One region of the Yersinia kristensenii genome, then DNA from elsewhere that is predicted to be linked to it. Evidence: predicted binding sites of a transcription regulator. Region 1 holds the regulator's gene; each other region holds the start of a gene.

Region 1 (8,416 bases):
TGACGGTAGACAACCATTGGGGAAAATATACTTATCAATCCACGGATCAACACTCAGGTCAGTACGATTAGCGCCAATGGTGTGCAGCAAGAATAATCCATCAGCTTTTAAATTGCGGTTAACCACTTCAAAATAGGTGCGATAATTTTTGGGCCCGACATGTTCGAACATTCCTACCGAGACGATGCGGTCAAATTGTTCATCCAGGTCGCGATAATCTTGCAGCAAAATAGTGACATCCAAACCTTCACAGCGTTTTTGGGCCAATTTTTGCTGTTCAGCCGAAATAGTGACACCTGAGACGGACACCCCGAAATGACGTGCAGCATAAGCAGCAAGCCCGCCCCAGCCACAACCAATATCGAGCAATGTCATGCCGGGAGCTAATTGCAGCTTCTCACAGATCATCTGCAATTTGTTTTCCTGCGCTTGCTCAAGTGTTGTGGCGTCTTTCCAATAAGCGCAAGAATATTGCATATTGGGGTCGAGCATGAGGCTAAACAGGTCATTACCCAGATCGTAATGTTCTTTACCAACAATCCAGGCTCTTTTCTTTGATTGCAAGTTGATAATACGCGCGGCGGCAATGCGTAAAGTATCTTTGAAATGGTGTGGAAGTTGTTTTTCCAGACCAGCTCTGAGAACGCGTTGGAAGAAAATATCCAGGCGTTCACATTCCCACCAGCCATCCATATAACTCTCACCTAATGCCAAAGATCCTTCTTGTAATACCCGCTTGAAGAAGTCCGGGTTATTAACTTGAATGTCGAAAGGGCGTGAGCCATTGATTTCAATATCAGCCCGATTCAGCATTTCTTGTACAATGCGGAACCATGGATTTTCTTGAATACTTTGGTCTTCTATACAGGATGAACTCATAGCTTCTCCATCACTTTCTTCTGACTTATGACGCGCAATAAAATCTATATATGCGGGTACATACCAATAAAGTTGATGTCTGGTATCCATTACGGACAGAGGAAGATTAAGAAGAAACCCTAATGACACTTTGGCTTAGGGCAACTCATCCATAAGAGGAAATGTGACGCAATCCACGCGCACAGAAAATGCTTAAGATAATGCTTTTTTTAAATGGTATTCTAATCAGTTCGATTGAGTATAGGCTTGCCGGAGCGCTTTCTCAATAATAAATCGCTTCCGGCCAGCATGTTCCTTAGTGACTATTTCTATTGGGAATTATGACTCCGCGTAATTATAGTCGTCACTATGAGTATGGCTTTTTCCATTTTTTATCGCGTAGCAATGAATGCCATAACCCAATATGGCTAAAGCGACCGTTGATAGCATCACCGTGACTGTTGCCAGTAAAGGTTGGCTGATATAAAGCGAAACTATCATGCTGGCAATAAAACACAAACCTAACTGAAGCGTGTTTTGCAGTGCTGCCGCTTTGCCAGTATTCGCCGGAAAGGGCATTAATGCATTTGCTACGATAATAGGGTAGCAGGCACCATTCACCAGCGCCATTATGCAAAACGGAATAAGTAAGGTCATCAGTGTTGGTGTCGTCAATGTGGCTATCAGATAGAGCGCAATCATACTGAAGGCATAACCGGCTAACAGCCATGGCAACAGAGTGTTGCCTTTAATCCGACTTAAGGCACTGCGGCAGGCAAAACCCCCGAGCAAAAAGGCTAATGTTTGTGGAACATAACTCAAACCTATGGCATTCGGGCTATATCCCATATCGCCTAAAATGAAAGGTGAGCCGGTTAACCAGGCGAAAAAACCCGCGCTACATGCTGCAAACATCATCACGTTGCCGCTAAATACGGGGGATTTCAGCAACTGCCAGAAACTAATAGCACTTTTGCTTTTAAGCACGCTATCCGATACTACTTTTTTCCGTTCCTTAAGCAGTGCGGTCGGGATCAGCAGTAGCAGTGTAATCACCAACAAAACGACAAAAATTGACCGCCAACTGAAATGGTTTAATAACCACGCACCTAATAAAGGGGCCAGCGCGGGGGATAACGCCACTAAAGGCATTATGGTTGCAAACACTCGATTGACTTTGCTGCTGTGGTACCGATCTACCACCAATGCTTGCCAGCTCACGGCGGCAGAACAGACGCCCACCGCTTGAATAAAGCGCAGAACTAATAACTGTGTCGCCGTTTCAACCCATAAGATGCCCAGACAGCCAATGGCAAATAAACCTAATCCGACTAATAGTACCGGTTTGCGGCCTAATTTATCGGAAACAGGCCCCCAAATAAGCTGGGCGATAGCGAAACCAGCGAGAAAGATACTGAGGCTGGCACTGATGGAGCCAGCGGAGGTCTGTAGTTCTTGTTGCATAGCGCCAAAGGCAGGCAAATACATATCGGTGGCCAGGTACCCCAACATGCTCAAACCGGCCAGATAGAACATGAAACTGGAAGTCGTTTTCATTTTTTGTGTCTCATTATAATTTTGCAGGCAAAACTTTTATCATTGAAATTCCATTGCGGGGGGCATTCTAGCGGCGAGGTATTCTGTTGTGAAACGGTAATATTTGCGCCATGCTATCAAAAAAATTGATGGCAAATATTTAGTCTAGGGGAAGGGCAAAATATGTGGTCAGAATATTCATTGGATGTGGTCGATGCAGTTGCTCGCACCGGGAGTTTCAGCGCCGCAGCTCAAGAATTGCACCGCGTCCCGTCGGCGGTAAGTTATACCGTGCGCCAGTTGGAAGAGTGGCTGGCAGTGCCGTTATTTGTGCGGCGTCATCGGGACGTAGAATTGACGGAGGCGGGCAGGGTTTTTATCAAAGAAGCTAGAGATGTTATCAAAAAAATGAATGGCACACGGCGACAGTGCCAACAAGTGGCAAATGGTTGGCGTGGGCAACTCAATATCGTGGTCGATAAAATCGTCAAACCTCAGCGGAGCCGCCGGTTAGTATTGGATTTTTATCGCCATTTCCCCGATATCGAACTGCGGGTGCGTTATGAGGTATTTAACGGTGTCTGGGATGCACTGGCGGATGGACAAGCTGAAATGGCCATTGGAGCGACTCGCGCCATCCCGGTTGGCGGGCGATTTGTCTTCCGCGACATGGGCTTTTTAAGCTGGCATTGTGTCGTGAGCGTCAATCACCCCTTAGCTTACTTAACCGGGCCCCTTACTGATGACCAATTGCGGCCTTATCCCTCACTTTGTTTGGAGGATACTGCGCGAAATTTGCCGAAACGAGATACCTGGACCTTGGATAACCAACAGCGCTTAGTGGCACCGGATTGGGCCACGGGAATAGATTGTCTGTGTGCAGGATTATGTGTCGGAATGGTGCCCGCGCATATGGTATCGCCCTTGATTGAACAAGGGAAACTGGTGGCATTAACATTGGCCGAGCCACTTCCTGATAGCCCGTGTTGCTTGACGTGGGAGCAGAATAATCATTCGCCAGCCTTAGCATGGATGCTGGCGTATTTAGGTGACAGTGTCACACTTAATAATGAGTGGCTAAGAGATGATAATGACATGGGTAATGATTAAGCACGGCAGAATTAGTTGCCGGTAACAGGGCGCTACCGGCGGGCGAAGATTAGCGGCGATAATCGCGGAATGGGCCATCTGCCACCGATCGGCGTTCAACCAGTTTAGGATGTACTTCAATAGTTTGTGGGTCTTCGCGTTTACTGACAATGCGGTCGAGCAACATGGCAAAGGCGGTTTCCCCTAATCTCTCTTTGGGCTGATGAATCGTGGTCAGCGCCGGTGAGAAATAGCGTGCATTGCGCACATTATCATAACCGATCACTGAAATATCTTGTGGCACCCGCAGGCCCAATTCATCCGCCGCGCATATTGCACCCATTGCCATAATATCACCGCCACAGAATACGGCGGTCGGGCGGTGTTTTTGTGTCAGAATTTGGTGCATAGCTTTATAACCGGATTCTGGCTCAAAATCCCCCTGAACCACCCATTCGTCACGCAGCGGGATATTGGCTTCCTCCAGTGCCTTCAGAAAGCCCTGGTGGCGACCACCACCGGTATTTCGCGATAACTGACCGGGAATCGCCCCGATATCACGGTGACCGCGCTCAATAAGATAACGGCCAGCCAAATAACCTCCTTCGAATGCATTATCAATAATCGAGTCAGTAAAATCGCCACGGGCAGTACCCCAGTCCATCACAACCATTGGAATATTGCGATAATCTTCTAACATCCCCAGTAATTGTTCAGGATATTCAGAACACATCACCAATAATCCATCGACACGCTTTTGCGCCAGCATGGACAGATAGGCTTTTTGTTTATCCAGATTATTATGAGAATTACACAAAATCAGGGTGTAGCCTTTGCTATAACAGCTATTTTCAACTGCTTCGATTACCTCAGCAAAATAGGGTGCTTCACTGGATGTTGCCAACAAGCCAATTGATTTAGTGTGATTAACTTTCAAGCTGCGGGCCACAGCACTGGGCGAATAATGCAGCTCTTTAATGGCCGCCCACACAGCGGCCTTGGTATTTTCGGCGACGAAACGAGTTTTATTGATAACGTGCGAAACGGTGGTGGTAGACACACCCGCGTGTTTGGCCACATCTTTAATCGTTGCCATAAAAAGAATGACTCCTAAGCTCACCTGTTGCAGTAGGTAAGTATTATGTTAATCGTTTGCCTGTATGACTCGAACACCGCTCAGACAGAGACACAAGAGTAGGCTGGTAAGTTGAATCAGCAGGCTGTCTGAGAGGTTTTATTGGACATTATTAGTCGGCATACAGTTATGAACTGCGAATTTTGGCTGATCTGGAGGAAAAGTGAAAGAGGTAATCAAAGTTATAAAGTGCGTAATGAGCACAAGATTTTTTTTCTTAACTGTGGGAAAATGATTTAACGCACTAATTGTGTGCCTTTACCTTACTATACTTTAAATAATTCGAGTTGCAGGAAAGCGGCAAGTGAAAGGCAAATTGGTTGTAAACCATTTTGAACAGAGCTTGTGCTGACACGTAGGATGAGCCTCCGATACACTTACAGTGTAAGTGATTCGGGCGATTTAACGTAGTTAACGCAGATGCTACTTGAAATATGACCAAGTATAAAAATTAACCGGCTGAGGAGTTTTTATGGATACCAATCTGAAAATGTCGCTGATTACGACTGTTGGTGCGCTGGCGATGATTATTGCTTTTAGCTTCGTGGCGGTAATGAATTAATTAAACCACTTGCCGGTGTGAAGCCATTAGTAGGGCGGTTAAACCGCCCTTAATTATTTCTACTGATAATATCCACGCGTGTTGTCTTTCTGTTTGCGCTGTATCAGGCTAAATTTTTCTCAACGAAAGACCAATTTACTAAGGCCCAGAAGTTTTCCAGATATTTTGGTCGCGCATTACGATAATCAATATAGTAAGCGTGTTCCCACACATCCACAGTCAGCAGCGGCTTATCAGCCGTCGTCAGCGGTGTTGCCGCATTTGATGTACTGACAATCGCCAGTGCGCCATCCGCTTTTTTGACCAGCCACGTCCAGCCTGCGCCAAAGTTTTTCACCGCCGCATCAGTAAACTGTGCTTTAAATTCAGCGAAAGAACCAAAGGATTGATTAATGGCATCGGCAACTTTGCCGGTAGGTTCGCCGCCACCATTCGGTGATAAACAGTGCCAGTAAAAGGTGTGGTTCCAGACTTGGGCTGCATTATTAAAGACACCGCCACTGGAAGTTTTAATAATCTCTTCCAAGGATTTACCTGCAAACTCAGTATCCTTAATCAGATTATTGAGGTTGACCACATAAGTGTTGTGGTGCTTGCCGTAATGGTATTCCAGCGTTTCAGCAGAAATGTGCGGTTCCAGTGCATTTTGTGCATAAGGTAATGCCGGTAATTCAAAAGACATCGCTCTCTCCTTTCGGGGTTGCTCAGGGTGTTTGCTCCTCAAATCCAACCATTTGCAGTCGCTAAGATGGGGTGAGGGGCGGTTAAAATCGTAATTATTGTATTTTTGTTGTGGGTATTAATCTTAACAACTTTCAACAGAAATGACAGATATAACCACATCGTTTGATGGGGTATTGTGTGAAAAGCATGTGCTGAAGTTATGTGATTGAGGGGCGATGATTGAGTTATTGGCACCCGATAGGTCTACCAGGTGCGGGGATCGAGATTAGCGGCCCGTTTTTTGATTAACGAATAGTTTTGGGTGTCACGACGCGGCGAGCGCCAACATAATGATCTTGCCAGTAGTCATTATCTAGCATGCTAATGCGAATTTCTTCACCAGTACGCGGTGACTGAATAAATTTGCCATTGCCTAAATAAACGCCGACATGATCAGCAACACCACGATTAGCAATATTGAAGAAGACTAAATCTCCGCTTTCTAATTCCGCGCGTTTCACCGGTGCGGCATCGCGTAAATGATACATTTCATTAGCCGTGCGTGGCATTTTTATTCTGATGACATCTTTATAGGCGTAATAAATAAGCCCACTGCAATCAAAACCTGTATTAGGGGAGGTCCCCCCCCAACGATAAGGTTTACCGACTTGCTTCATCAGTTTGCTCATCGCAGTCTGTTTGGCGTGCTGATAGCGTTTTTTATGTGCAGGGCTGAGCGTGAGCTTATTATTTGCCGCTAATTTGGTCTCTGCTTTACCTTGGGTTTTATTTCGGTGGCGGCCATAAGCAACTTTCTCTATTTTACCCACCGCCACTTTTTTATGGGCGGCGGTTTTAATCTGAGGTGTTTTAGTCGCGATTGTTTTACTCGGAATTGTTTTATTGCTGTCTGATTTTTTTGTAGGGTTACTGACCTCTTGTACTTTCTTCTTAATAACTTTGCTGGCAGTGGCTGCTGTTTTCTTTTTATCGTTATTGGCTATTGTTTTATTTGTGACATTTTTACTGGCGGTTTTATCGCTGGTCACTTTGGCTTTTTTGGTTGTTCTATCGGCTTTACGTTTTTTACGGTCATCGGGGCTCGCCTGACTGATTTGACCTTTCTTTTGCTCGGCCGAAACGTGAGCCTGCGGCGATGCATGCGCAAGGTTTAGAAATAGCTGGGTAAAAAGCAGCACAAACAGCGTAACAATTAAACGCATAATAACGCTACCAACCTTGGCCCTGAAATGAATACGAAGAGTCACAGTATTGCCGAAACTCACGATATAAAAAAGCAGAGAGCGACAGGATTTGAGTCGATATTGTGAGAAAACATTAATGGCGTCGCAATCGTCGCTTTTTCACCCGGCAAATGGCCTTAAATCAACCATATGTCAACGGGTTAGCTACCCGACATTTCTGGTATCCCACGATGAAGATAATAATGAAGTAATGGGATCAAAAATGTTATTCTGAATGCACATATTTGTAGCTGACAATATAACCATTTGCTGAAAGAGTAAAGCCCCTGCAAAAGATGGCGTTTTATTCCAGTAGTGACAGTCGCTACAATAGACAGGACGCAATAATAAAATAGCCCTAATGGTTAGGTTCTAAGTATTGTAGCCACGAAATGGCTTGAGGAAGCAAGAAATGACGACGATTGATAAAATTCAGCGCCAGATAGCAGAAAATCCAATCCTGCTTTACATGAAAGGCTCACCTAAGCTGCCAAACTGCGGTTTCTCTGCTCAGGCGGTACAGGCGCTTTCCGCGTGTGGCGAACGTTTTGCTTATGTAGATATTTTGCAAAACCCAGATATTCGTGCTGAGCTGCCAAAATATGCTAACTGGCCAACCTTCCCACAATTATGGGTCGACGGCGAATTGGTTGGCGGCTGTGACATCCTGATGGAAATGTATCAGCGTGGCGAACTGCAACAACTGTTGAAAGAAACAGCAGATAAATATCGCACTGAAGAAGAGAAACCCGCAGCAGAGTAATCGGCTGGAGGGGCAGTACAACTAAAAAGGTGGCTTGCAGGCCACCTTTTTTAATCGGTAAATATTGGGTTCCCTTGGAATTACATTACTCAGATTCACCCGCAGGTACCGGCCAGCCACCCAGTTTTTTCCACCGATTGACCAACTCACAGAACAATTTTGCCGTTTGCATTGTATCGTACAAGGCAGAGTGCGCCTGGCTGCTATCAAATGGAATACCTGCCGTCAGGCAAGCTTTTGCCAATACGGTTTGCCCCAGAACCAGCCCGCTGAGAGCGGCGGTATCGAAAGTAGCAAAGGGATGGAACGGGTTGCGCTTCAAGCTCGCGCGTTCAGCCGCGGCCATCACAAAGCTGTGGTCAAAATGGGCATTATGCGCGACGATAATGGCGCGGTTGCAGCCTTTATCTTTCAGTCCTTTACGAACGGCTTTGAAAATGGCATGCAAAGCATCATGCTCACTGACTGCACCTCGTAATGGGTTGCTGGGGTCGATCCCATTAAATGCCAGTGCTTCCGGTTGCAGGTTGGCACCTTCGAACGGCTCCACATGAAAATGAAGCGTT
Region 2 (8,416 bases), 440 kb from region 1:
TGGAGCATGATTTCACCGAATAACTTCCCATATCGCCTGCGTCAGGCACCTGGTGCCAGCAATTCATTAGGGCGGTTCAAGTTCAATATGCCAAGCTCTGATGCTATCTATTTGCATGACACGCCGAACCATGGTTTGTTCCAGAAAGATATTCGGGCCTTAAGCTCTGGCTGTGTTCGCGTGAATAAAGCTTCTGACTTAGCCAATATGCTGTTGCAGGATGCGGGGTGGAATGATGCCCGTGTTTCCTCGACCCTGAAGCAAGGGGATACCACTTATGTCAACATTCGCCAACGTATTCCGGTGCAGCTGTATTATCTGACGGCATGGGTGGCTGAAGATGGCAAACCACAGTTTAGAACAGATATTTACAATTATGATATGACGGTGAGATCCGGCTCACAAATCGCCCATCAAGCAGAACTTTTGCTGCAATAAATGCAGTAAAACTCAATAACTAATGGTCTCAATATCGGGTTGTCTTATGGGCGCGTCTAAGCGACGCCCTATAAACCTGGGCTAAACGCACAGTGAATGCGTACCGAATGCGGGTTGACTGGTTTTCCGTAGGCGGTTATGGTTCGGGACGGTACATATATACCCAAAGTGATTTGGAGTTGCAGCCAGGCGGCAAACGAGTCAATCCCAATGAGTTTACTCAAGTTAGTGATTTGGGAGAGTGACAGCTGCCAACACCGCTATAGCTCCAAGTATTAAGGGTACAGTGCTTACTTTTGACATTCTTGCCGGGTATTAACAGAGATCATGGATAAAATTGATAATTATCGCCGTAAATGGCTAGCGTTAGGTGGGGTAGCGCTCGGGATGTCGCTACTCCCTGGGCAAGCATTTGCTACCCTTTCAACTCCTCGCCCACGCATCTTGACCCTGAATAACCTGAATACAGGTGAGTCCATAAAAGCCGAGTTCTTTGACGGTCGAAACTATAATAAAGATGAACTTTCCCGTTTAAATCATTTATTCCGTGACTATCGAGCCAACAAAGTAAAAAGTATCGATCCCCGCCTATTTGATCAACTTTATCGCCTACAAGGTCTGCTCGGTACCACTAAACCGGTGCAGTTGATCTCCGGCTACCGTTCACTTGATACCAATAATGAACTGCGTGAACGGGGGCGGGGGGTGGCTAAACACAGCTACCACACTAAGGGGCAGGCGATGGATTTCCATATTGAAGGTATTCAATTGAGCAATATCCGCAAAGCGGCATTAAAAATGCGCGCAGGTGGTGTAGGATACTACCCTCGCAGTAATTTTGTGCATATTGATACTGGGCCAACACGAACCTGGTAATACGCATTTTTATGCCAATGCTTTGAAATCTATGCCCGATAGATTCCACGATACAACCAGGCGGCACCTGAAAACGGCCAAAAGTGCTGTAACTTGGATGATGACGGGTAGATTAAAACTGCATTGGGGGTGGAGCTCTATGAAATATCAAATTATTCCAGTGACGGCCTTTAGTCAAAATTGCACCCTGATCTGGTGTGAAGAAACAGGGCAGGCCGCTCTAGTGGATCCCGGTGGTGAAGCCGACAAGATCATTGCTGAAGTTACCCGTCAGGGTGTTAAGGTCAGCCAGATTTTGTTGACTCACGGCCATTTGGATCATGTAGGTGCCGCCGCTGAATTAGCCGCGCATTTTCAGGTGCCTATCTATGGCCCAGAAAAAGAAGATGCGTTTTGGTTAGAAGGATTACCTGCTCAAAGTAGAATGTTTGGGCTGAGTGAGTGTGAAGCTTTTCTCCCGACGCGTTGGTTGGAAGAAGGCGACAAAATCACTGTCGGTGCTATTGAGTTATCAGTACTGCATTGCCCAGGACATACGCCAGGGCATATTGTCTTTATTGATCAAAAAGATCATTTGGCATTAGTTGGCGATGTTATTTTTAATGGCGGTGTCGGGCGTAGTGATTTCCCGCGTGGTGACCATCAACAATTGATTCATTCTATCCGAACCAAATTGTTGCCTTTGGGGGATGATATGACATTTATTCCAGGCCATGGCCCGATGTCTACGTTAGGGCATGAGCGGCAGACCAATCCGTTTATACGTGAAGAACCTGCTATTTGGTGAGAATCACCACTTAGTGCTATCTAACACTGAGTATCAGACAGCATCTAATCAAGGAAGGCACCTCACGGTGTCTTTTTTATATTATATTTAATTAATTGTTAAAGTATTTTGTGAGCTCATAATCAGCTATTTGCAGATATGATGAACATAATGATGGGGTTCATCAAATTAGTGTGACCTTATAGTATTTAGAAGGCGTAACATAGCAGAAAATATACCCAAGTTACTCCGAGATACAGGCAGCAACTGAGTGACAAGTCGGTCAAAGACCGGTTTGAACAGCATTTATGCTAGCCCGCAGGGTGAGTCTCAAAGAGACTCATTAACCCCGAGGAGCTTAAACAAGTCAGTGATTGGGGTGAGCAAGGGCAGCCAACATCCCTGTGTCTTGAAAGGCGATGGGTATAGAACTGATATTGACCCGGCACGGCTTTTACTGCTGTTTTAAGTTCGTCGCATTACGAGCGCCTTTCAATGGAATCTACTATGCCATTTCGTCGTTTCAGAGTGAATAAATTCCTGTCCCGGCTCGGTTTTTCTTCTATGGTATTATTGCTATTTCTGCTGTTGGGCGCAGCCGTAATTTATGCGCAAACAAAAGCTAATATGCATCAAGATGCTGAAGCCAAGTTATTACAGGGTAGAGAACGTTTCGACCAAATATTTAATAACTTGCAGCATGCTGCTACCCAGGTAGAAACAGGGCTGGGAAAACCTTGCTTGCAAGTGGTACAGAACTTACGCGATCAAGTTGTCTTTATACCAGATGTGCGTTCAGTTTCTTTGGCTAAAAACACCACTATTTATTGTTCTTCAATATATGGCCCGATTTCCGAGCAATTCTATTTAGATGAATTTGTCGATGGGCAACTAGAGTTAATGTCAGGTAATGATGTAACTCCTGATCGCGCTTTGATGGTTTATCGGCAAGTCCGAGGGGATTACAGCATTCTGGTGGCTGTTGATGGTTATTATTTACGCAGTATTCTTAATTTATTGAGCGGCGATATTGCGTTGCAACTGAGAGTTGGCGATAAATGGATGGATGCGGCCGGAATGGTGCATTCAGGTAACCCGACGAATAAAGGCGAACCTTTATATCTGGCCTCAGAGAAATATGCTTATTCATTAAGCACGGCGCTTTCTCATCAACAATATTGGGCTTATGTCTGGCAATACGCTCAAGGTAGCTTGATTTTCTTCATATTAATGAGTCTTGGCTCGGCGGCACTTGTTTTTTGGCTGTCAGGAAGGGCGTCATCACCCACACAGGTATTAAAGCAAGCATTAGAAAATAACGAATTTATTCCTTATATGCAGCCGATTGTCAGCGGTAAGGGGCAATGCTGGGTGGGATGTGAAGTTTTAATGCGTTGGCAACACCCTGGGCAGGGTTTAATTCAACCGAATCACTTCATTCCTATGGCGGAGGATAGCGAGCTTATTGTGCCAATGACCCGCGCTATTATGCAGCAAGTCAGTGCAAAATTTGCGCCCTATGTTAATCAATTACCCGAAGGGTTCCACTTTGGTTTTAATATTAGCGCCAATCATTGCCGTGATCTCAGTTTGGTAGATGACTGCCGTCATTTCATTCAGGCTTTTGGCGGTAATAAAATTAATATCACGCTGGAGTTAACTGAACGAAAATTGATTGTTACAGATGAGATTACAGATAAATTATTTGCTGAACTTCATGCTTTAGGGGTTTTTATTGCCATTGACGACTTTGGTACCGGGCATTCGAGCTTAAGTTATTTGCAGAAATTTAAAGTCGACTTTCTCAAGATTGATCAAAGTTTTGTCGGGATGATTGGTTCCGATGCTTTGTCGAGCCATATAGTGGGTAATGTTATCGATCTTGCAACTCGGCTGGGGTTGCAAACCATTGCCGAGGGCGTCGAAAACGAAACTCAAATGCGCTATTTACAGGCCCACAATGTGGATTATCTGCAAGGGTATATGTATGGGCGGCCCATGCCAATGAATGAATTTGCCAAGTATTTATTCCGTTAAGCTTATTGGCAGGCGAATAAAAAAGGGTGCCCAAGGCACCCTTTTTACGGTTAATCACGGCGACTTAATTAGAGCACCGCAACAATAGCTTCACACAATGGCGCCATATTGTCTGGCGTCATACCGGCAACGTTAACGCGGCCAGAATTGACAGCATAAACAGCGAACTCATTGCGCAGACGCAGAACTTGTTCTTTGGTCAGGCCACTGAATGAGAACATACCATTCTGGTTGATGATAAAGCTGAAATCTTGCTTAGCGCCTTTTTCCTGCAAAGTGTTAACAAACAACTGACGCATACGGTGAATACGCTGGCGCATATCGGTCAGTTCTTGTTCCCAAATGGCACGCAGCGCTGGGTTGCTCAAAATGGTGGCAACCACAGAGGCACCGTGAGCTGGTGGGTTGGAATAGTTAGCGCGGATAACTGCTTTAACTTGGCTGAAGGCAATATCAGCTACATCACTATTTGCAGCAACAATAGTACAAGCCCCGACACGCTCATTGTACAGACCGAAGTTTTTGGAATAAGAGCTGCAAACAATCAATTCTTGATGTGTTGCGGCAAAGATACGCAAACCCTGGGCATCTTCTTCCAAACCTTTGGCAAAACCTTGATAAGCGAAGTCAAACAGCGGCAACCAACCCTTAGCAACTGACAATTCCGCTAATTGGCTCCACTGGGCTTCTGTTGGGTCAATCCCCGTCGGATTATGACAGCAACCATGGAACAGCACTACGTCGCCAGCCTGGGCTTCTGACAGGCTATTTAACAACCCATCGAAGTCCAGCGCATGATTTGCTGCGTCATAATAGGCATATTCAACCACTTCCAGCCCAGCTGCGGCGAAGATGTTTTTATGATTTGGCCAGCTTGGATTACTGACCCAGACACGTTTGGCGCTGGTTTGATGGGCAATGAAATCAGCGGCAATACGCAAACCACCTGTGCCACCAGGGGTTTGAGCGGTACGCGCACGTTTATCAGTAATAATCGCACTATCGGCACCGAACAACAGTTCCTGAGTACAGCTTGCGAAAACGGGTAGGCCATCAATACCCAAATAATTTTTGGTGACTTCATTTTCCAGCAAATACTGCTCAGCTTTCTTTACGCTGGTCAGCACCGGCGTTTTCCCGGTTTCGTCTTTGTAGACCCCGATCCCCAGGTTAATTTTATGAGGGCGGTCATCCGCGCGGAAAATATCGGTCAGGCCCAGAATAGGGTCGGCAGGTGCAGCAGTGATTTTTTCAAACATGTCAGAGGCTTCCATGGCTTAGCGTTAAGCAAACAGAACCATCAGGGTAGCGCCAGTTGCAGTCTTTGCCAACCGTTTGCGATAAAAAGAAATGAATGTTGTGAGGCGGGGGGATTCAGGGTGAAATATCGGCAAAATAGCGCATTCGGCAGCGCATTCTCCCTATATTAGCCAAGGGTAAAATGTTAGCTAAGGATAAAACAAAAAGACAGAGCCGAGGCCCTGTCTTTTTTCAACTTATGTCAGCAGATAAACTGCGTGATTAAGTTTAACTTAGAACTGGTAAACCATACCAACACCAACAACGTTGTCTGTGTTCAGACCGTTAGCGCGGGTGAAGTTGTCTTCGTCCAGCAAGTTGATTTTGTAATCAACATAGGTAGACATGTTTTTGTTGAAGTAGTAGTAAGAACCAACAGAAACATATTTCAACAGGTCATGGTTATCATCAGTTGCGTTGTTCAGATCCTTACCTTTGGACTGAACATAGCCCAGGGATGGACGCAGACCGAAGTCGAACTGGTACTGTGCAGTCAGTTCAATGTCACGAGTCTTGTTAGCAACAGAATCATTGCCAAATGGAGTCAGGTTCTGAGTTTCTGCGTACATTGCTGCCAAGTATACGTTGTTAGCGTCGTATTTAGCACCAACGTTCCATGCTTGAGCTTTGTCGCCTTCAGCAAATGTTGCGTTGGTCAGGTGAGCATTTTTCTGAGCAGTGGTACGGTTAGCTGTAGAATAACCAGCACCGAAGCTTACGCCATAACCGATGTCATAAGTTGAAGACAGACCGAAGCCGTCACCGTTTTGAGTGGTCAGCAGACCATCACGGCCAGATTCGTTTTTGCCTTGGTATTGCAGAGCAAAGTTCAGACCATCAACCAGACCGAAGAAGTTCTGGTTACGGTAAGTAGCCAAGCCAGTAGAACGGCCAGTCATGTAGTTGTCAGAGTTGGAGATTGAATCACCACCGAACACTGGCAGCATGTCAGTCCATGCGTTGACGTCATAGATTACGCCGTAGTTACGGCCGTAGTCGAATGAACCGAACTCAGCAAATTTCAGACCAGCAAAGCCCAGACGGGTTTTGTTGCCTTTGCCTTCTTGAGCTTCAGCATTGTTAGCCTGAATGTTGTATTCCCACTGGCCGTAACCGGTCAGTTGGTCAGTAATTTGGGTTTCACCTTTGAAGCCGAAACGAACATAAGATTCGTCACCGTCTTGGCCAGCGTTGCTAGAGAACTGGTGACGCGCGTCAACTTTACCGTACAGGTCAAGTTTGTTGCCGTCTTTGTTGTAGATTTCTGCTGCATTAGCTGCACCAGCTGCTAACAATGCTGGGATTACTACTGCAAGAATATTGCGCTTCATCATTATTATTACCCTCATTGGTGTTATTCGGACACCTGCCACTGCCGCCAATAATTTTTTTGGAACTATTGTTGAGAGTTTGGTGTCGTCTGTGTCTGAACGCAGTGTTCCATTCGTGAGGGTTATAATCCAGACCGAAAATGCTACCAATTACCTGAATATGTTTCATTGGGAAACTATGTGTTACAAAATGTAAAATTCAGGGAACTTTGTGACTTAGATCGAACTTTAAAAAATGACAAAAGCCAGCAGAGCTGGCTTTTATTTATACAAAAATATCCTTTTTCTAAATAACGAACTTAGAAACTGGCATTTCTCGGCGTACGTGGGAATGGAATCACATCACGAACGTTTTGAACTCCAGTCACATAGGAGATCAAACGCTCAAATCCAAGACCAAAACCTGAATGTGGCACAGTGCCATAGCGACGCAGATCACGATACCACCAATAATCTTCTTTATTGAGGCCCATTTCTGCCAGACGGGCATCCAACACATCTAAACGCTCTTCACGCTGTGAACCACCGATAATCTCACCAATGCCAGGGGCGAGGACATCCATCGCTGCCACGGTTTTACCATCTTCATTCATACGCATATAGAAGGCTTTGATATCTTTCGGATAGTTTTTGACCACCACCGGTGCTTTAAAGTGTTTCTCAGCTAAATAACGCTCATGCTCAGAAGACAAATCAATACCCCAAGAGACATCATTTTCAAATTTCTGACCTGATGCCAATAAAATCTCAATAGCATCGGTATAGTCAACTTGAGCAAAGTCAGAGGTAACAAAGCGTTGTAAGCGATCGACAGCATCTTTATCGACACGCTCGGCGAAGAACTTCATGTCATCAGCGCGTTCGTTCAATACCGCCTGGAAAACATATTTCAACATTTTCTCAGCTAAACCGGCGACATCATCCAATGAGGCGAAGGCAACTTCAGGTTCAACCATCCAGAACTCGGCCAAATGACGGCTAGTATTGGAGTTTTCAGCACGGAAAGTCGGGCCGAAAGTGTAAACCTTAGATAATGCACTGGCGTAAGTTTCACCGTTTAGCTGACCGGATACCGTCAGGAAAGCTTCTTTACCGAAGAAATCCTCACTGAAATCAACAGCGCCAGTATCAGTGCGCGGCAGATTTTCCAGATCTAATGTGGAAACACGGAACATTTCACCCGCACCTTCGGTATCCGACGCAGTGATTAACGGTGTTGAAACCCAGAAGTAACCGTTCTCATCGAAGAAACGGTGAATAGCTTGCGCCAAGGTATGACGAACGCGAGCCACTGCACCGATCAAGTTAGTCCGTGGACGCAAGTGAGCAACTTCACGCAAGTATTCGATACTGTGACGTTTTGCTGCCATTGGATAAGTATCGGGATCATCAACCCAACCAACGACTTTGATCGCGGTGGCTTGAATTTCAAAACTCTGCCCTTCACCGGGTGAGGCTACGACGGTGCCAGTCACTTCAACTGAGCAGCCGGTAGTTAAATGCAGTACTTCGTCCTGATAATTAGGCAAAGTATTATTCACGACGGCCTGTAACGGGTCAAAGCAGGAACCGTCATAAACGGCAACGAAGGAGATACCCGCTTTAGAATCTCTCCGGGTACGCACCCAACCGCGTACGGTGACTTCACTGTCAACCGCAGCACGGCCTT
Region 3 (8,416 bases), 3.6 Mb from region 1:
GTTCAACCAAGCGAGTGGGTACTTCCTTACTGACTCGCATCATGCAAATGGCAGAAGAAGACCATCAGCCTCCGTTAGTGCGTGGTCGTCGTGTTAAGTTGAAATATGCTCACGCCGGTGGCTATAACCCGCCTATCGTGGTTATCCATGGCAATCAGGTTACTGATTTGTCTGACTCTTATAAACGCTACCTGATGAATTACTTCCGTCGTTCATTGAAGGTTATGGGTACGCCCATCCGTATTCAGTTTAAAGAGGGTGAGAACCCGTTTGCGGGTAAGCGCAATACCCTGACGCCAAATCAGATGCGGAAACGTAAGCGCTTGATGTCGCACCTGAAAAAAGGCAAATAAAAACAGCAAAGCGCGGATATCCCGCGCTTTTTGCATTTTTAGCGCACCATCTTAGGGGATTGCTCTCAGGGATGAGTTGCGCAAAATAAAAGGAGTTGAACGTCGGCCATGTCTTGGGAAACCTGGAGTTTCGCGTTTAGTGTAACAGTACCCAACTTATTGATGATGTTACTCGGCGTGTTATTACGGCGCTGTGGCCTGATGGATGATCGATTTTGCGATGGTGCGACCCGGGTGGTCTTCAACCTGGCGCTTCCTTGCCTGTTGTTTTTCAGTGTTGCGACTAATCATGTCAGCTTGATGGATAACTTGCCTTTAGTTATCTATGGTGCTGTTGGCACGTTAGTGACATTTTTATTACTCGAAATTGCGGCCAAGTGGCTGGTAAAAGACCCGCGTGAACGCGGTGTGTTCGTACAGGGCGGTTTCAGAGCCAATACTGCGATTGTCGGTTTGGCATTTGCCATGACAGCCTATGGCGCTGAAGGGGTTGCTCTGGGGTCGATGTATCTGACGGTGACAGTGATATTATTTAATATGCTGTCCGTGATAACACTGACCCGCAGCTTACAAGGTGGGCAGGGCGGGAAAATCAGCCAATTGGCATTGCTACGCAGCATTGTCACCAATCCTCTGATTATTGGTTTGGTGTGCGGTTTGGCCTATGCTCAAACCCGTTTACCTATTCCGCAGGTCATTGTCCAGACAGGCAGTTATATCTCTGCCTTGGCACTCCCACTGGCATTACTCTGTACTGGCGCGAGCCTGGATTGGCACGCGATGTTCCGCTCTTCTAATGTGGCTGCATTATCCTCGGTGGCAAAACTATTCGTCGTACCAATATTGATGACTTTTGGCGGCTTACTGATGGGATTCCGTGGTGCAACCTTAGGGATTGTTTTTCTATTTTCTGCTACCCCGACCGCCGCGGGTAGTTATGTCATGACCCGGGCGATGGGGGGGAATGCTACGCTGGCCGCGAATATTATTGCGATTACTACTGTCGGCTCATTTTTCACGACTGCTATTGGGATTTATTTCTTACGCGCGCTGGGCGTGATGTGAGTTTTTGAGTGAAATCGAGGAGATAAATAATGGATGCGTTATGTCCAATTTGTCAGCAGGCAATGACGCAAGTGAGTGGTCACTTTCACTGCTCAAGCTGTCACGGCAACTATCAGCAACAGGCCGATTGTCCTGATTGCGCCAAACCGCTCCAAGTGTTGAAAGCGTGTGGGGCCGTTGATTATTTTTGCCAGAATGGCCATGGGTTGATTTCGAAAAGCCGCGTTCGTTTTAGTTATCTGCCGATTGTCTGATTGAGCACCCGAATCACTTATTTAGATAAATGATTCGGAATTGATGAGCTTCATCCTGCGGGCGAGCATAAATGCTGTTCAAATCGGTTCCCGACCAATTTGTCTCTCTTGCCGTCTACCTGAAACATCAAATTCTTTCAAAGATGGCAACTTTTCTAATTGGTCTGCTTACGCTGACGGGGCTTTTTTGCCACATTGATTTGAGTGATTTCACTTTCCACCCAGCCATCTTGTAGCCGAGTTGTCAGCTTGTCGCCGGTATGCACTTGTTTGGTGGTCTTAAGTAAGGTGCCTTCGGGGGTCTGTGTGACACTGTAGCCGCGGGCCAAGGTGGCCAATGGGCTGACCGCCTCTAATTGCGAGCAAGCAATACCAAAGCGCTGACGATAACCATTAAGCTGGCGCTCAAAGGCTTGGCGCAAGCGGTATTCCTGCTGTTGTACTCGCTGGTTATAACGGTGAATTTGCCCTTGCGGTTGAACTTGAATCAAGCGCTGTTGCAGCCGTTCAGTGCGCCGACCTAATGAGCGAATTTGGTTTTGTGCACTGTCTTCCAGGCGGCGCTGCAACTTCAACAAGAGGGTTTGCTGACGAGCCAAGCGCAAGTGCGGATGTTGCTGTTGGAGCCGATGCTCAAGGTGGGTAAATTGCTGGCTACGTTGCGCCAGATAATAATCCATCGCCATTTCCATGCGCTGCTGCTGGCCCTGAATTTGCCTGATCAACTCAATCTGGTTGCGGCTGACCAGCTCTGCTGCAGCTGAAGGGGTTGGGGCGCGTAAATCTGCGACGAAGTCCGCAATGGTGACATCGGTTTCATGGCCGACCGCACTGACAATAGGAATACGGCTGTTAAAAATGGCGCGGGCGACCCGCTCGTCATTAAAACTCCACAAATCTTCCAGTGAACCGCCACCCCGCCCGACGATCAATACATCACATTCTCCGCGCAGATTAGCCAAGTGAATGGCTCGGACTATCTGTAGTGGGGCATCGGCACCTTGCACTGCTGTAGGGTAAATAATCACTGGCAGTGATGGGTCACGGCGCTGTAAAACGTGTAAAACATCGTGCAGTGCAGCGCCGCTAGATGAGGTAATCACCCCAACTTGTTTGGCTGGGCTGGGCAGTGATTGCTTGTGACTTTGATCAAAAAGTCCTTCTGCGGCCAGTTGTTGTTTAAGCTGCTCAAACTGTTGTTGCAGTAATCCGTCACCGGCAGGTTGCATACTTTCGGCAATTAACTGGTAGTCACCGCGCGGTTCATACAGGGTGATGGATGCCCTGACCAAAACTTGCTGGCCATTTTGCGGGCGGAAAGTGGTTCGGCGATTACTGTTGCGAAACATTGCACAGCGTACCTGCGCCCGGTCATCTTTTAAGGTGAAATACCAGTGACCAGACGACGGCTGAGAAAAATTAGAAATCTCGGCCGTGAGCCAAATTTGGCCCATTTCCATTTCCAGCAGTTGTCGCACCGTCTGATTAAGGCGGCTGACGGTAAAAATTGATGACGCAGAAGTTTGTGACATGTGACCTGGATCAAATTTTAAAACAAGTACTTAATTGATCGATATTACCTGCCTCAAACCGCATAGCAAGAAAAATAATGAGAAAGTGCTGGAGGCAACCGATTACGCTCTGTATAATGCCACGGCAATATTTTATCTTTTTCACATTCACCTTGGTGAGATATTGCCCATGCTACGTATCGCGAAAGAAGCTCTAACATTTGACGACGTTCTCCTGGTTCCAGCCCACTCCACAGTCTTGCCTAATACGGCAGAACTTGGTACCCAACTGACTGCAACTATCCGCCTGAATATCCCTATGCTGTCCGCAGCAATGGATACCGTAACCGAAGCTCGTCTGGCCATTGCGCTGGCACAAGAGGGCGGTTTAGGTTTCATCCACAAAAATATGTCCATTGAGCGCCAGGCTGAAGAAGTCAGCCGCGTGAAAAAACACGAAAGTGGCGTTGTGACTGAGCCACAGACTGTAACGCCAACAACAACTCTCCGTCAGGTTAAAGAACTGACCGCCCGTAACGGTTTCGCCGGTTATCCGGTAGTGACCGAAGACTACGAGCTGGTTGGAATCATTACTGGCCGTGATGTGCGCTTTGTGACTGATCTGGACCAACCGGTGACGGCGGTGATGACACCGAAAGAGCGTTTGGTGACGGTCAAAGAAGGTGAAGCCCGCGAAGTTGTATTGCAAAAAATGCATGAAAAACGTGTCGAGAAAGCACTGGTCGTGGACGATAGCTTCCATCTGCGCGGCATGATTACCGTTAAAGATTTCCAAAAAGCAGAACGCAAGCCAAACGCCTGTAAAGACGAGCATGGCCGCCTGCGTGTTGGTGCTGCTGTGGGTGCTGGTGCAGGCAATGAAGAGCGTATCGATGCGCTGGTCGCTGCGGGTGTTGATGTTTTACTCATCGACTCATCCCATGGTCACTCCGAAGGCGTGTTACAGCGTATTCGCGAAACGCGCGCCAAATATCCTAACCTGCAAATCGTGGGCGGCAATGTTGCGACAGGGGCTGGTGCGAAAGCATTGGCCGATGCTGGCGTGAGTGCGGTCAAAGTGGGTATCGGCCCTGGTTCAATCTGTACCACTCGCATTGTGACTGGCGTTGGTGTGCCACAGATTACTGCGATTGCTGATGCCGTCGAAGCGCTGGAAGGCACCGGTATCCCGGTTATTGCGGATGGTGGTATTCGTTTCTCTGGTGATATTGCTAAAGCCATTGCTGCGGGTGCTTCATGTGTCATGGTCGGCTCGATGCTGGCAGGGACTGAAGAGTCACCCGGCGAAATCGAACTTTATCAAGGCCGTTCATTCAAATCTTACCGCGGTATGGGGTCATTGGGCGCGATGTCCAAAGGTTCCTCAGATCGCTACTTCCAAACCGATAATGCGGCCGATAAATTAGTGCCGGAAGGTATTGAAGGGCGTGTGGCATACAAAGGTTTGTTGAAAGAGATTGTGCATCAGCAAATGGGGGGCTTGCGCTCCTGTATGGGGCTGACCGGCTGCGGCACTATCAATGAATTGCGCACCAAAGCTGAGTTTGTGCGTATCAGTGGTGCTGGGATTCAAGAAAGCCATGTGCATGATGTGACTATCACCAAAGAGTCACCAAACTACCGCATGGGCTAATAACAAGTTAATTAGTCATCTGGTGCTAGTCATCAGATGACTATTTTTTATTTTAATATTTGGAATACGCCGCACATGACAAAAAATATCCATAAGCATCGCATCCTTATCCTCGATTTCGGCTCGCAGTACACTCAACTGGTGGCGCGCCGCGTTCGTGAAATTGGTGTCTATTGTGAACTTTGGGCGTGGGACGTGACTGAAGCCCAGATCCGCGAATTTAATCCAAGCGGCATCATTCTTTCTGGCGGCCCTGAAAGCACCACTGAACACGACAGCCCACGTGCGCCGGATTACGTGTTCACTGCCGGTGTCCCTGTGCTGGGTGTGTGTTATGGCATGCAGACCATGGCCATGCAACTGGGCGGTAAGGTTGAAGGTTCAAACCAGCGCGAATTTGGTTATGCGCAGGTCGAAATTAAAACTGACAGTGCACTGATTCGTGATATCAAAGATGCCATTAATCCAGCCGGTGAAGCCGTATTGGATGTGTGGATGAGCCATGGCGACAAAGTGACTGCGATCCCGTCTGATTTTGTGACGGTTGCCAGCACTGATACCTGCCCGTTTGCCATTATGGCCAACGAAGAAAAACGTTTTTACGGTGTGCAATTCCACCCTGAAGTGACACACACCAAGCAAGGCCAACGCCTGCTGGAGCGCTTTGTGCTGGATATCTGTGCTTGTGAAGCACTGTGGACACCGGCCACCATTATTGAAGATGCTATCGTGCGCCTGCGTGAGCAAATCGGTGAAGACCACGTGATTTTGGGGCTATCCGGTGGGGTTGATTCATCCGTCACTGCAATGCTGTTACACCGTGCGATTGGCAAACGCCTGACGTGTGTGTTTGTTGATAACGGTCTGTTGCGCTTGAACGAAGCCGATCAAGTGTTAGAAATGTTCGGCGATAAATTTGGTCTGAATATTGTCCATGTGGCAGCGGAAGATCGTTTCCTTTCCGCGCTGGCGGGTGTTGATGAACCAGAAGCAAAACGCAAAATCATTGGTCGCGTGTTTGTTGAGCTGTTTGATGAAGAAGCGTGCAAACAAGAGCAGGTGAAATGGCTGGCGCAGGGCACTATCTATCCAGATGTGATTGAATCAGCAGCCTCCGCTACCGGTAAAGCCCATGTGATTAAATCTCACCACAATGTGGGCGGCTTGCCGAAAGAGATGAAGCTGGGCTTGGTCGAGCCGTTAAAAGAGCTGTTTAAAGACGAAGTGCGTAAAATTGGTCTGGAATTGGGACTGCCGTACGACATGTTATATCGTCATCCATTCCCAGGCCCAGGTTTGGGTGTGCGCGTATTGGGCGAAGTGAAGAAAGAATATTGCGATTTACTGCGCCGCGCCGACGCCATCTTTATCGAGGAGCTGCACAAAGCGGACCTGTACAATAAAGTCAGCCAGGCCTTTACTGTCTTCCTGCCGGTTCGTTCCGTCGGCGTGATGGGTGATGGCCGTAAATATGACTGGGTTGTTTCACTGCGTGCAGTTGAAACCATTGATTTCATGACTGCGCATTGGGCGCATCTGCCCTATGATTTCCTTGGCCGCGTATCAAACCGCATCATTAATGAAGTGAATGGTATTTCTCGCGTAGTTTACGATATCAGTGGTAAACCACCCGCGACAATTGAGTGGGAATAAGCTTTACCCCTAAACATTGTCGCTAGTGTAGATGAAGCCTCCGATAGTTCGGGGGCTTTTTACTTTGTATTTCAGTTGTAAGAAAAACTGTATTTATTATTTTTTCTTTAAATATCAATAAAAAATGAATTCATTTTATGTGGATTGTTCTTTGTCGTCGTTTATGTCTGTGTGAATATAAAAAATCAAATTATTACATATTGGCTCATACAAAATAGCCTGTATTTGCCAGCTTACTCTTTAAAGGTGATACATGAATATCAATAATCAGGTGAGCAAGATACTTTATAGTTTAATTTTTATCTCATTCAGTGCGATATCCAATCATTTTAATGATGACAATGTTTGTTTTTATTCTGGTGATAATTATACTGAAAAGGGGGACTCTAAAAAATTTTGTGTGCCCTCCTACACTGAAGATGAATGGCTATTTAGTCAGTGGAATAATAATATTTCATCTATCAAAATACCGTTAAATTTTCAGGTTGATGTTTTTAGTGATTTTTCATTTTCCGGAAAATCAGTTTCGCTTTATAAAAGTACTAATGCCGCTGAGTTGGAAAAGTATGGGCTGATCTCTGATATCAGTTCTTATCGTGTGTCACCCAAAAGTTTATACCCGAGTAATAAACGAGTTATCTTTAACTATCACTCTAATTTGTTCCCAGAAAAGTATATTGGCTACAATTATTATTTGAGCCGCGGGCACAGTATTTTATTAAGTCGAAAAGATAAACCTTCAGATATCGACAGCAAAAGTTCCTCCGTTTTTTATAGCTATACCGGGCAGATCATGACGGCCTTTAGTGGGCAAGGGTTTGATCGCAATCTCTATTGTTTATTACCAACAGATCTGAGGGCTGGCAAATTAACGGCTGATGTGGCATTTAGTTATTGTGATTTTGGTACTCCTGGGCAGAGGTGGTTTCCGCAAAAAATAGCGGAGAAAATAGTATTAGTTAATCAGGGGACAGGTACGGCATTGTCACTGGATGAAGAAGGGTTTTATGTTAGTTTAAAAATCAGGTCCAATATAAATAATCAGTTGCCCGGCCGAGAAAAACAGGATTATCAACCGGAGGTTGAAGTTAACAGCAATACAGTGGAGTTTAATGACAAATATATTGAGGAAATGAAGTCTTCCGCAGTAAGGCCTTTTTTGCAATATAAAGAGACATTCGCGTCGTTAAATGAATTTGGTCATAGAGATTTTGTAGTTAATCATTTAGATAAGACGGATGATACTAATATCTATTTGGGAGGGGATAAAATTGGGGAGCATGTTTACTATAATTCAGAGACCAAGTCTTTAATTGCTTATAATAAATCGAATAATGAACAGATGTTAACAGAGTCATCCTGTCTTTCATTGGTTAATAATCCTGTAGGACCATATTTACCGGTCAGTTTTACTTATAATCGCAGTAGTTATAGCGACAACTCCATTGAGTATCGTTGTGATAATGGTATCGCCTATAATCCTTATACTCAGCAGTGGCGTTTTATAGCGGACCATCAATCTCTTTATTTAGTTAATGGCCATGAAAATAAAGTTCTACATTTCCATAACAATGAAAACCCGCAGAAAATGAATTATCGCGGTGTATTGTTCGGCCCTGAATTAGGCGCTCTTATTGGTTATGCCGTTAATTTTAATGAACGAAAGCCTGAGGGGGCGATATTTATCAGTAGTCTGCCATTAGGATATATTTTGGATATGGAACAGGGGGTTTGTGAACTGAGAGTCATGCGCGATAAAAATGGCGATCAATGTGGAGGGCGAGATACCACTTGGTCTTCAACTGATTATCAGGTACAAAATATTAGCCTCAGCCGCGATTATATCCCCTGGTTGCTGCCGCGAATAGCAAATAGGCTACATAGCGATGAATGGACGGATGAACTGGCTGCTTTCTTGCAAGAAGT
Region 4 (8,416 bases), 3.6 Mb from region 1:
TTGATATGTGCATTCACACAATATCGGTTTAGATGGACGATAGGCACCAGTCTTTGGCATCATTCGGTGGCTTATGAAGTGCATATTCCGCTTTACGGCGGGACTATCATAAATAGGTGAATGAGCAACTGATATAGATAATGCATCTTGCGTGCCAAGTTTTAAAAAACACAATTAAGCTATTGATATTAAATATAAATAAATTTAGTCGTCAACTTCTTACCCTACTCTTTCTCATGAAGTCGAGTGATTCAATCCCGTTTTGTCGCTATTACCCGACAGCCAAGCCCCATATAAATAAAAACAATATAAATCAATCAGATAAATGTCTCCTTTTTGAGACAATCTCAATAGCCATTGTCTCGATTTACCGACATTATTTATTAAATCATTATTAATCAATAAGTTAATTATATTGGGTACCCTATTATATTCCTTATTTCTCCCTTCAATCTCAGCCTTTTACCACGGCTCTGCAAACTGCAACATAAATCACCATAGCGTTATAAATTATGAGATTTCATCACTGCGCTGAATGAGTAACGCTAATGCTCTGGCTCTGGTGTCTGATGAAAAAATCGCCAAAGCACAGAAAACAAAATATCGGTAGCTGCTCATCCCTATATGAGTGGCTTACAGACACTAACTACACAGTTTTACTGATCTATCATTAGAAAGGTGTCCATATGAAAATCGGCTATATCACTTTCACCAGCGCCATGTTGTTCTGTTTATCCACCGCAGCTCAGCCATTGATTGCCAGTGGCTTATTGATAAAACAGATATCGTTAGCCAGCAGTCTTACTGTTTCAAATGACTTTTCTGTGCACGGAGTTCAACCGAGTTATTGGCTTAAAGACGGCCAAGGACAAATTGAAATGACAATAGCAACCCATGACCACTTACTGATCACCGGCTATCTCTATGATGTGGAGGGGCATGAAAAAGCGCGAGCCGAAACATTAATTAATAATCGAACGAAAGATTTTTCATTACCTTTGGAAGGTATAGCAGCGGGGAATTATAAGTTAGTGATTAAAGCATTGAACACTGAACATCAAAGTGCCATTAAAAATTTTAATATTGCTTTAGCCAATTTCGCTGAAAATTAAAGATAAAAAAGGGGGAGCTAATCCGTTCCCCCTTATCAATAAGTTTAATTAGCCCAATTGCTTACGAGCATTACGGAACATACGCATCCATGGGCTATCTTCACCCCACTCTTCCGGATGCCATGAGTTACTGACAGTACGGAAGACACGCTCTGGATGCGGCATCATGACGGTGGCCCGCCCGCTGACACTGGTTACCGCCGTAATACCATGCGCTGAACCATTCGGGTTCGCCGGATACTGCTCGGTGACCGCACCTTGGTTGTTCACAAAGCGTAATGCCACCAAGTTGCTCTGTTCCAATATTGCCAGATGCGCCGCATCACGCACTTCAACCCGGCCCTCACCGTGTGAAACCGCAATTGGCATGCGGGAACCCGCCATATCCTGCATAAACAGGGATGGGCTGTTTGCCACTTCGACCAGACTGAAACGCGCTTCAAAACGGTCCGATAAATTGCGGACAAACCGTGGCCAGTGTTCAGCACCCGGAATAAGTTCGCGCAGATTAGACATCATCTGGCAGCCATTACACACCCCCAACGCCAGTGTTTCTGGGCGGTGGAAGAAAGCTTCGAACTCATCACGCACGCGGTCATTGAACAGAATGGACTTCGCCCAACCTTCGCCTGCGCCCAATACATCGCCGTAAGAGAAACCACCACAAGCCACTAAGGTCTGGAAAGATTGCAAATCAGTGCGCCCTGCCAGCAAGTCACTCATATGCACGTCAACGGCATCAAAACCGGCGCGATGGAAAGCGGCGGCCATTTCAACGTGGGAGTTAACCCCCTGCTCACGCAGCACGGCAACTTTTGGTCGCGCCTGTTTGATAATATAAGGTGCGGCGATATCTTCAGCGGGATCAAAGGTCAGTTTCACATTCAGGCCAGGGTCGCGCTCATCCTGTTTCGCTTGATGCTCTTGATCAGCGCAATCTGGATTATCGCGCAGGCGCTGCATCTGCCAAGTGGTTTCAGCCCACCACAAGCGCAGGGTGCTGCGTTTTTCGCTGTATACCGCCTCGGTACCACTGCGGATGTCAAAAACATCCCCCTCAACAGCGCGGCCCAGATAATGGACACAGTTTGCCAAACCATGGTCAGCCAGCACTTTTTCCACTGCGGCTCGCTGCTCAGCGCGCACCTGAATCACCGCCCCTAACTCCTCATTAAACAAGGCGGCCAGCGCATCGTCACCCAAGGATTGAATATCAACTTGCACACCGCAATGACCAGCAAAGGCCATTTCAGCCAGTGTGACCAACAAACCGCCGTCTGAGCGGTCGTGATAGGCCAACAAGGCTTGATCTGCCACTAAACGCTGCATGGCATTGAAGAAGCCCGCCAGTTGTTGCACATCGCGCACATCCGCCGGTTTATCCCCTAACTGACGATAAACCTGGGTCAACGCCGTCGCCCCCAGTGCATTGTGGCCCGCGCCCAAATCAATCAGCAACAGCGCATTGTCACCTTTGTCAGTACGCAACTGCGGGGTTACGGTGTGACGAACATCTTCGATACGGGCAAAAGCGGTAATCACCAATGACAGCGGCGAGGTCATTTCGCGCTGTTCATCCCCTTCCTGCCAGCGGGTTTTCATCGACATAGAGTCTTTGCCCACCGGGATGGTAATTTCCAGCGCCGGACATAATTCTTCACCCACCGCGCGCACCGCTTCATACAAACCGGCGTCTTCACCGGGGTGACCGGCGGCGGACATCCAGTTCGCCGACAGTTTAATGCGCTTGAGTTCACCAATTTGGGTCGCGGCGATATTGGTCAATGCTTCGCCAACCGCCAAACGGGCTGAAGCGGCAAAATCCAACAAGGCCACTGGCGCACGTTCGCCCAGTGACATTGCCTCGCCATAGTAGCTGTCCAGACTGGCGCTGGTAACGGCACAGTCAGCCACCGGGATCTGCCACGGGCCGACCATCTGGTCACGGGTGACCATGCCGGTTACGGTGCGGTCGCCAATGGTGATCAGGAAGGTTTTCTCTGCTACCGCCGGTAAATGCATCACGCGTTTTACTGCATCAGCAATGCTGATTTCAGCCCGCTGCAGAGCCTCTCCCTGCGCTTGCAGGCGGGTAACATCACGCAACATTTTCGGCGTTTTACCTAACAGCACATCCAACGGCATATCAATGGGTTGATTATCGAAATGACGGTCATTCAGGGTCAGATGCTTTTCTTCGGTCGCTTCACCGATAACCGCATATGGCGCACGTTCACGACGGCAAATCTCATCAAATTGTGCCATCTGCGCTGGGGCAATGGCCATGACATAGCGCTCCTGAGATTCGTTACACCACACTTCCAGCGGGCTCATACCCGGCTCGTCGTTTAGAATGTCACGCAACTCAAAACGGCCGCCACGGCCACCGTCACTGACCAATTCTGGCATCGCGTTGGACAAACCACCGGCACCGACGTCATGAATAAACAGGATGGGGTTGTGGTCGCCCAACTGCCAGCAGCGGTCGATCACCTCCTGACAACGGCGTTCCATCTCCGGGTTATCGCGCTGTACCGAAGCAAAATCCAGATCCGCATCAGATTGGCCAGAGGCCATGGAAGACGCCGCACCGCCGCCCAAACCGATATTCATTGCTGGGCCACCGAGCACCACCAGCTTAGCACCCACGGTGATTTCGCCTTTCTGCACGTGATTCGCACGGATATTGCCAATCCCGCCCGCCAGCATGATCGGCTTATGATAGCCACGTAGCTCGGTGCCGTTATGGCTGTTTACGCGCTCTTCATAGGTACGGAAGTAGCCCAACAGCGCTGGGCGACCAAATTCATTGTTAAACGCCGCACCGCCCAATGGGCCTTCGGTCATGATATCCAGCGCGGTCACAATGCGATCGGGTTTACCGAAATTCTCTTCCCACGGCTGTTCAAAACCGGGGATACGCAAGTTAGAAACAGAGAAACCCACCAAACCCGCTTTCGGTTTAGCGCCGCGCCCGGTGGCCCCCTCATCACGGATTTCTCCACCCGAGCCAGTCGCCGCGCCCGGCCATGGTGAAATTGCCGTCGGGTGGTTGTGAGTTTCAACTTTCATCAGGATATGCGCCTCTTCCTGATGGTAGCCATAAACGCCATTTTCTGGCGCGGCAAAGAAGCGCCCGACCGAAGAACCTTCCATCACCGCAGCATTGTCTTTATAGGCCGACAACACGTAATCCGGGGTATGCTCAAAGGTGTTTTTGATCATCTTAAACAACGATTTAGGCTGATCAACACCGTCAATTTTCCAATCCGCATTAAAAATCTTATGGCGGCAATGCTCAGAGTTGGCCTGAGCAAACATATACAGCTCGATATCTGTCGGGTTGCGCCCAAGGCCAGTAAACGCGGCCAACAGATAATCAATTTCATCCGGAGCCAGTGCCAGACCCAATTTAATATTGGCCTGATCCAGTGCACTACGGCCCTGCGTCAAAATATCCACCCGTTGTACCGGAGCGGGCTGATGATGAGAGAACAGTTGCTCGGCTTGCTGCAAATCGGTGAAAACCGTTTCCATCATGCGGTCATGCAGCAATGCTGACAATTGCTGCCATTGGCTTTCAGTCAGGTTCGGGCCTTGTATATAGAAAGCCAGACCGCGCTCCAGGCGCAGAACCTGTGGCAGTGCACAATTATGTGCAATATCAGTTGCTTTGGAAGACCACGGAGAAATTGTCCCCGGCCTTGGTGTCACTAATAATAAACGCCCTTCTGGCGCATGTTCGGGGAGAGATGGCCCATATTTAAGCAGCCGCTGGAGTCTGGCGTGTTCGTCAGCACTCAAGGGAGCGCTGACATCGGCAAAGTGAACGTATTCGGCATAGATATCATCTACCGGCAGATGAGCATCCTGGCAACGGGACAGCAGTTTGGTAATTCGAAAAGCCGACAAAGCGGGCGAACCACGCAGTATTTCCATAATCTAAGTTTCTCTCTCTTCGAAGCGACTGGGACAGCACTTCATTGGGCGCAGCATGCATTGGCGCAAAACAGGGGAAAACGCGCGCCATTATAGTGAATCTGAGCCGCCGACGAAACCGTTTGCGTCGCTATTATTCATAATTGCGTCAGAAATTTTTGTTAGAGATATACATTGAATACCGGATCAATAAGCTCGCAATAAAGTTGCACACTGACGAATTATTGCGCAAAATGCCGCTCTACTGGGGATTTAACCATGTCGATTTACGCTTCAAAATACACATATAAAGAGCGCTGCCGAGAGATAACTATTTGACGCGCATAAAATTAAATTACTTTGTCATCGGTATCATTGCCTTACTTCTGGCCCTCGCGCTGTGGCCCAATATTCCGTGGCGCAATGGACAAGAAGGGCAACTGGACCGAATAAAAGCCCGTGGTGAACTGCGAGTTAGCACTATAAGTTCACCCTTGATCTACTCAACCGGAAAAGATGGCCCTTCCGGTCTCGACTATGAGCTGACACAACGTTTTGCTGACTATCTGGGGGTTAAGCTGGTGATGACCCCGCATCATAATATCAATGATCTGTTTGATGCTTTAGATAGTGACGATGCCGACCTCATTGCTGCCGGGCTAATTTATAACCGCGAACGTCTTAACCGGGCGCGCACTGGCCCTGCCTATTATTCCGTGTCGCAACAATTAGTCTACCGGTTGGGTGCTCCGCGCCCAAAATCATTCAGCGACCTGAAAGGCCAACTGATTGTGGCCTCCGGCTCAGCCCATATGACCACCTTGAAACAACTTAAACAGACTAAATATCCGGATCTTAACTGGGGGTCGTCAGTTGATCGCTCCGGCAAAGAATTACTGGAGCAAGTCGCAGAGGGCAAGCTCGACTATACTCTCGGCGATTCTGTCACTATTGCGCTGCTGCAACGCATTCACCCACAATTGGCAGTGGCTTTTGACGTTACGGATGAAGAGCCAGTGACTTGGTATTTCCAACAGAGTCGTGATGATAGCCTGTATGCGGCAATGCTCGATTTCTACAGTGAGATGGTAGAAGACGGCAGTTTGGCGCGTCTGGAGGAAAAATATCTCGGCCATGTCGGCAGTTTTGATTATGTCGATACCAAAACATTCCTCTCCTCCATTGATAATGTGCTGCCCTCTTTCCAGCCCTTATTTGAAAAGCATGCCGGTGAAATTGACTGGAAATTACTGGCAGCGATCGCCTATCAAGAATCCCATTGGAATCCACAAGCGACCTCCCCCACCGGGGTGCGCGGCCTAATGATGCTCACGCGGGCCACCGCCAGTAGCTTGGGAGTAAAAGACCGGGTTGATCCCGAAGAGAGTATCAAAGGTGGTTCGGTTTACTTGCAACGGCTGATGCAAAAAGTGCCAGAGACCATTCCAGAAGATGAGCGAATTTGGTTTGCGTTGGCTTCATATAATATGGGTTATGGTCATATGCTTGATGCCCGCAAACTGACCAAAAAACAAAATGGTAACCCAGACAGTTGGGTAGACGTAAAAATGCGGCTACCCATGTTGAGCCAAAAACGCTACTACCCGAGCACCACTTATGGCTATGCGCGGGGTCACGAGGCCTATAACTACGTCGAAAACATCCGCCGCTATCAGGTCAGTCTGGAGGGATACTTGCAGGAAAGAGAGAAAAAAGCCGCGCAGCACGCCGCGATTGAAGCCGAATTAGGTAAAGCTTATCCAGTCGTCGGGCCCGGCTGGTCAATCAATAATTAGCACTTCTTTCAGATTCCCGACGCCATTGTTGCCAACTCTTTTAGATTGCCAATCATGGAGGGGAAACGTGTCGTTGGGGTCGTAGCGACGAAGTCGCCGGAGCGCCCCTAGGTACGGTCGCCCTTTCACTCGCTGAGCTATCATTAATCTTACTTATTTTTACTTACATCTCGCGCGGTTCAGGATTTTCCCGCTGCGCGAGTTTCAGTGCTTTTTGCTGTTCGCGCCGCAGGCGGAAAAACGCGCTCAATTGGTGGGAGCAAGCATCAGCCAGCACACCCGCGGTTATCTCAATCTGATGATTCATTCCAGGATGGCGTAAAATATCTACCAGAGATCCCGCCGCACCGGTTTTCAGATCATTAGCGCCATAGACCAGCCGGCGAATCCGGCTGTGTACCATAGCACCCGCACACATCACGCATGGCTCCAGAGTGACATACAAAGTCGCGTCTATTAGACGATAATTCTGCACCGCTTGCCCGCCTTGGCGCAGCGCCATAATTTCAGCATGTGCTGTTGGGTCGTTATCACCAATAGAGCGGTTCCAGCCCTCACCAATCACCTGATTATCCAGCACCAGTATTGCGCCCACCGGCACTTCGCCTTCTGCTTGCGCGCGTAGCGCCAATACTAATGCCCGCTGCATCCAATACTCATCACTGTATTCAATTGGCGAATCACATTCAGAATGCGAATTATTATCAGTAGACACATTAACCCCTTTGGCACTTTTTGCGGCGTGCATTATACACAGCAATCACTATCGCCACTAAATTCACTATAAAATAGCTCAATACATCATGATCAGTTAATGTTCCGATAAGGTAAGAATCATTCCTGATATAAATGATATGCAACTATATGGAAGCCAGAAACATGAAGCTCAACAAGAAGAGCGCGGTAATTGTGCGTAAAACCCTTGATGGATGGGCCAAAGAAGGAGTTATTCCTGAAGAAGAACATCAGCGTTTGTTGGCAAACATTGATGTTCAACCTTTTGACTGGCGCAGGTTGGCAGGTTACGCCTTCCTTGCCGCACTGGCCTCACTGGTCATCGCGATTGGCAGTCTGATGGCTGATACTTTTCTATTAGCCTGGATTAGCCAATTTTTCCGCTTTGATCCTCCAGTGCGAGTCGCGGTCACTGGCGTCTTAGCCGCGGCCTTTTATGGCTGGGGGTTTTACCGCCGCCGACAAGATGCCAGCAAAATCTATAGTAATGAGGCCGTGCTGTTCCTCGGTGTCATTTTTACTGCTGCGGCTATCGGCCAGCTTGGCGAATGGCTGGATAACGGCAGTGGCCGCATCTCGGTATTATTGTTGCTCGGCACCCTGATTTACGCTGCGGTCGGCTGGTTTGGCCGCTCACCACTGGTGTGGCTGTTTGCCTTGCTGTCACTGGGCAATGCGTTTGGTGCAGAAACCGGCTATATGTCCGGTTGGGGCGCTTACTGGCTGGGAATGAACTATCCAACCCGCTTTATTGCCTTTGGTTTGCTGCTGTGCGCCAGTGCATTGACATTACAACCGCAGTTGGCGGCACGTCGGCTGGATCGGGTTTCGCAGGCCATGGGGCTGCTTTATCTG

The links. Region 1 encodes PurR, which represses purine synthesis genes. Its sites were predicted from a motif close to CANGCAAACGTTTGCNTG; they were not measured.
Positions count from the first base shown of each region.
Region 2: the regulator PurR is predicted to act here: its motif matches at 5,442-5,459, upstream of DX162_RS19340 (amino acid aminotransferase).
Region 3: the regulator PurR is predicted to act here: its motif matches at 3,296-3,313, upstream of guaB (IMP dehydrogenase).
Region 4: the regulator PurR is predicted to act here: its motif matches at 5,163-5,180, upstream of purL (phosphoribosylformylglycinamidine synthase).

Region 1 covers NZ_UHIY01000001.1:3,720,242-3,728,657, reverse strand. Annotated here, with positions in the region: gene cfa (cyclopropane fatty acyl phospholipid synthase) at 1-879, opposite strand, end outside; gene punC (purine nucleoside transporter PunC) at 1,198-2,415, opposite strand; gene punR (DNA-binding transcriptional activator PunR) at 2,578-3,504, shown strand; gene purR (HTH-type transcriptional repressor PurR) at 3,554-4,579, opposite strand; gene cydH (cytochrome bd-I oxidase subunit CydH) at 5,091-5,180, shown strand; gene sodB (superoxide dismutase [Fe]) at 5,284-5,862, opposite strand; gene DX162_RS17040 (C40 family peptidase) at 6,149-7,066, opposite strand; gene DX162_RS17035 (Grx4 family monothiol glutaredoxin) at 7,500-7,850, shown strand; gene rnt (ribonuclease T) at 7,936-8,416, opposite strand, start outside.
Region 2 covers NZ_UHIY01000001.1:4,157,207-4,165,622, reverse strand. Annotated here, with positions in the region: gene ldtD (L,D-transpeptidase) at 1-438, shown strand, start outside; gene mepK (peptidoglycan L,D-endopeptidase MepK) at 766-1,314, shown strand; gene DX162_RS19350 (MBL fold metallo-hydrolase) at 1,454-2,101, shown strand; gene DX162_RS19345 (EAL domain-containing protein) at 2,588-4,117, shown strand; gene DX162_RS19340 (amino acid aminotransferase) at 4,186-5,376, opposite strand; gene ompF (porin OmpF) at 5,650-6,747, opposite strand; gene asnS (asparagine--tRNA ligase) at 7,047-8,416, opposite strand, start outside.
Region 3 covers NZ_UHIY01000001.1:81,509-89,924, reverse strand. Annotated here, with positions in the region: gene der (ribosome biogenesis GTPase Der) at 1-353, shown strand, start outside; gene DX162_RS00400 (AEC family transporter) at 462-1,418, shown strand; gene DX162_RS00395 (zinc ribbon domain-containing protein) at 1,448-1,672, shown strand; gene xseA (exodeoxyribonuclease VII large subunit) at 1,828-3,204, opposite strand; gene guaB (IMP dehydrogenase) at 3,374-4,837, shown strand; gene guaA (glutamine-hydrolyzing GMP synthase) at 4,913-6,490, shown strand; gene DX162_RS00375 (hypothetical protein) at 6,744-8,416, shown strand, end outside.
Region 4 covers NZ_UHIY01000001.1:141,135-149,550, forward strand. Annotated here, with positions in the region: gene DX162_RS00595 (hypothetical protein) at 687-1,112, shown strand; gene purL (phosphoribosylformylglycinamidine synthase) at 1,161-5,051, opposite strand; gene mltF (membrane-bound lytic murein transglycosylase MltF) at 5,366-6,826, shown strand; partial or broken gene tadA (tRNA adenosine(34) deaminase TadA) at 6,990-7,581, opposite strand; gene DX162_RS00615 (hypothetical protein) at 7,706-8,416, shown strand, end outside.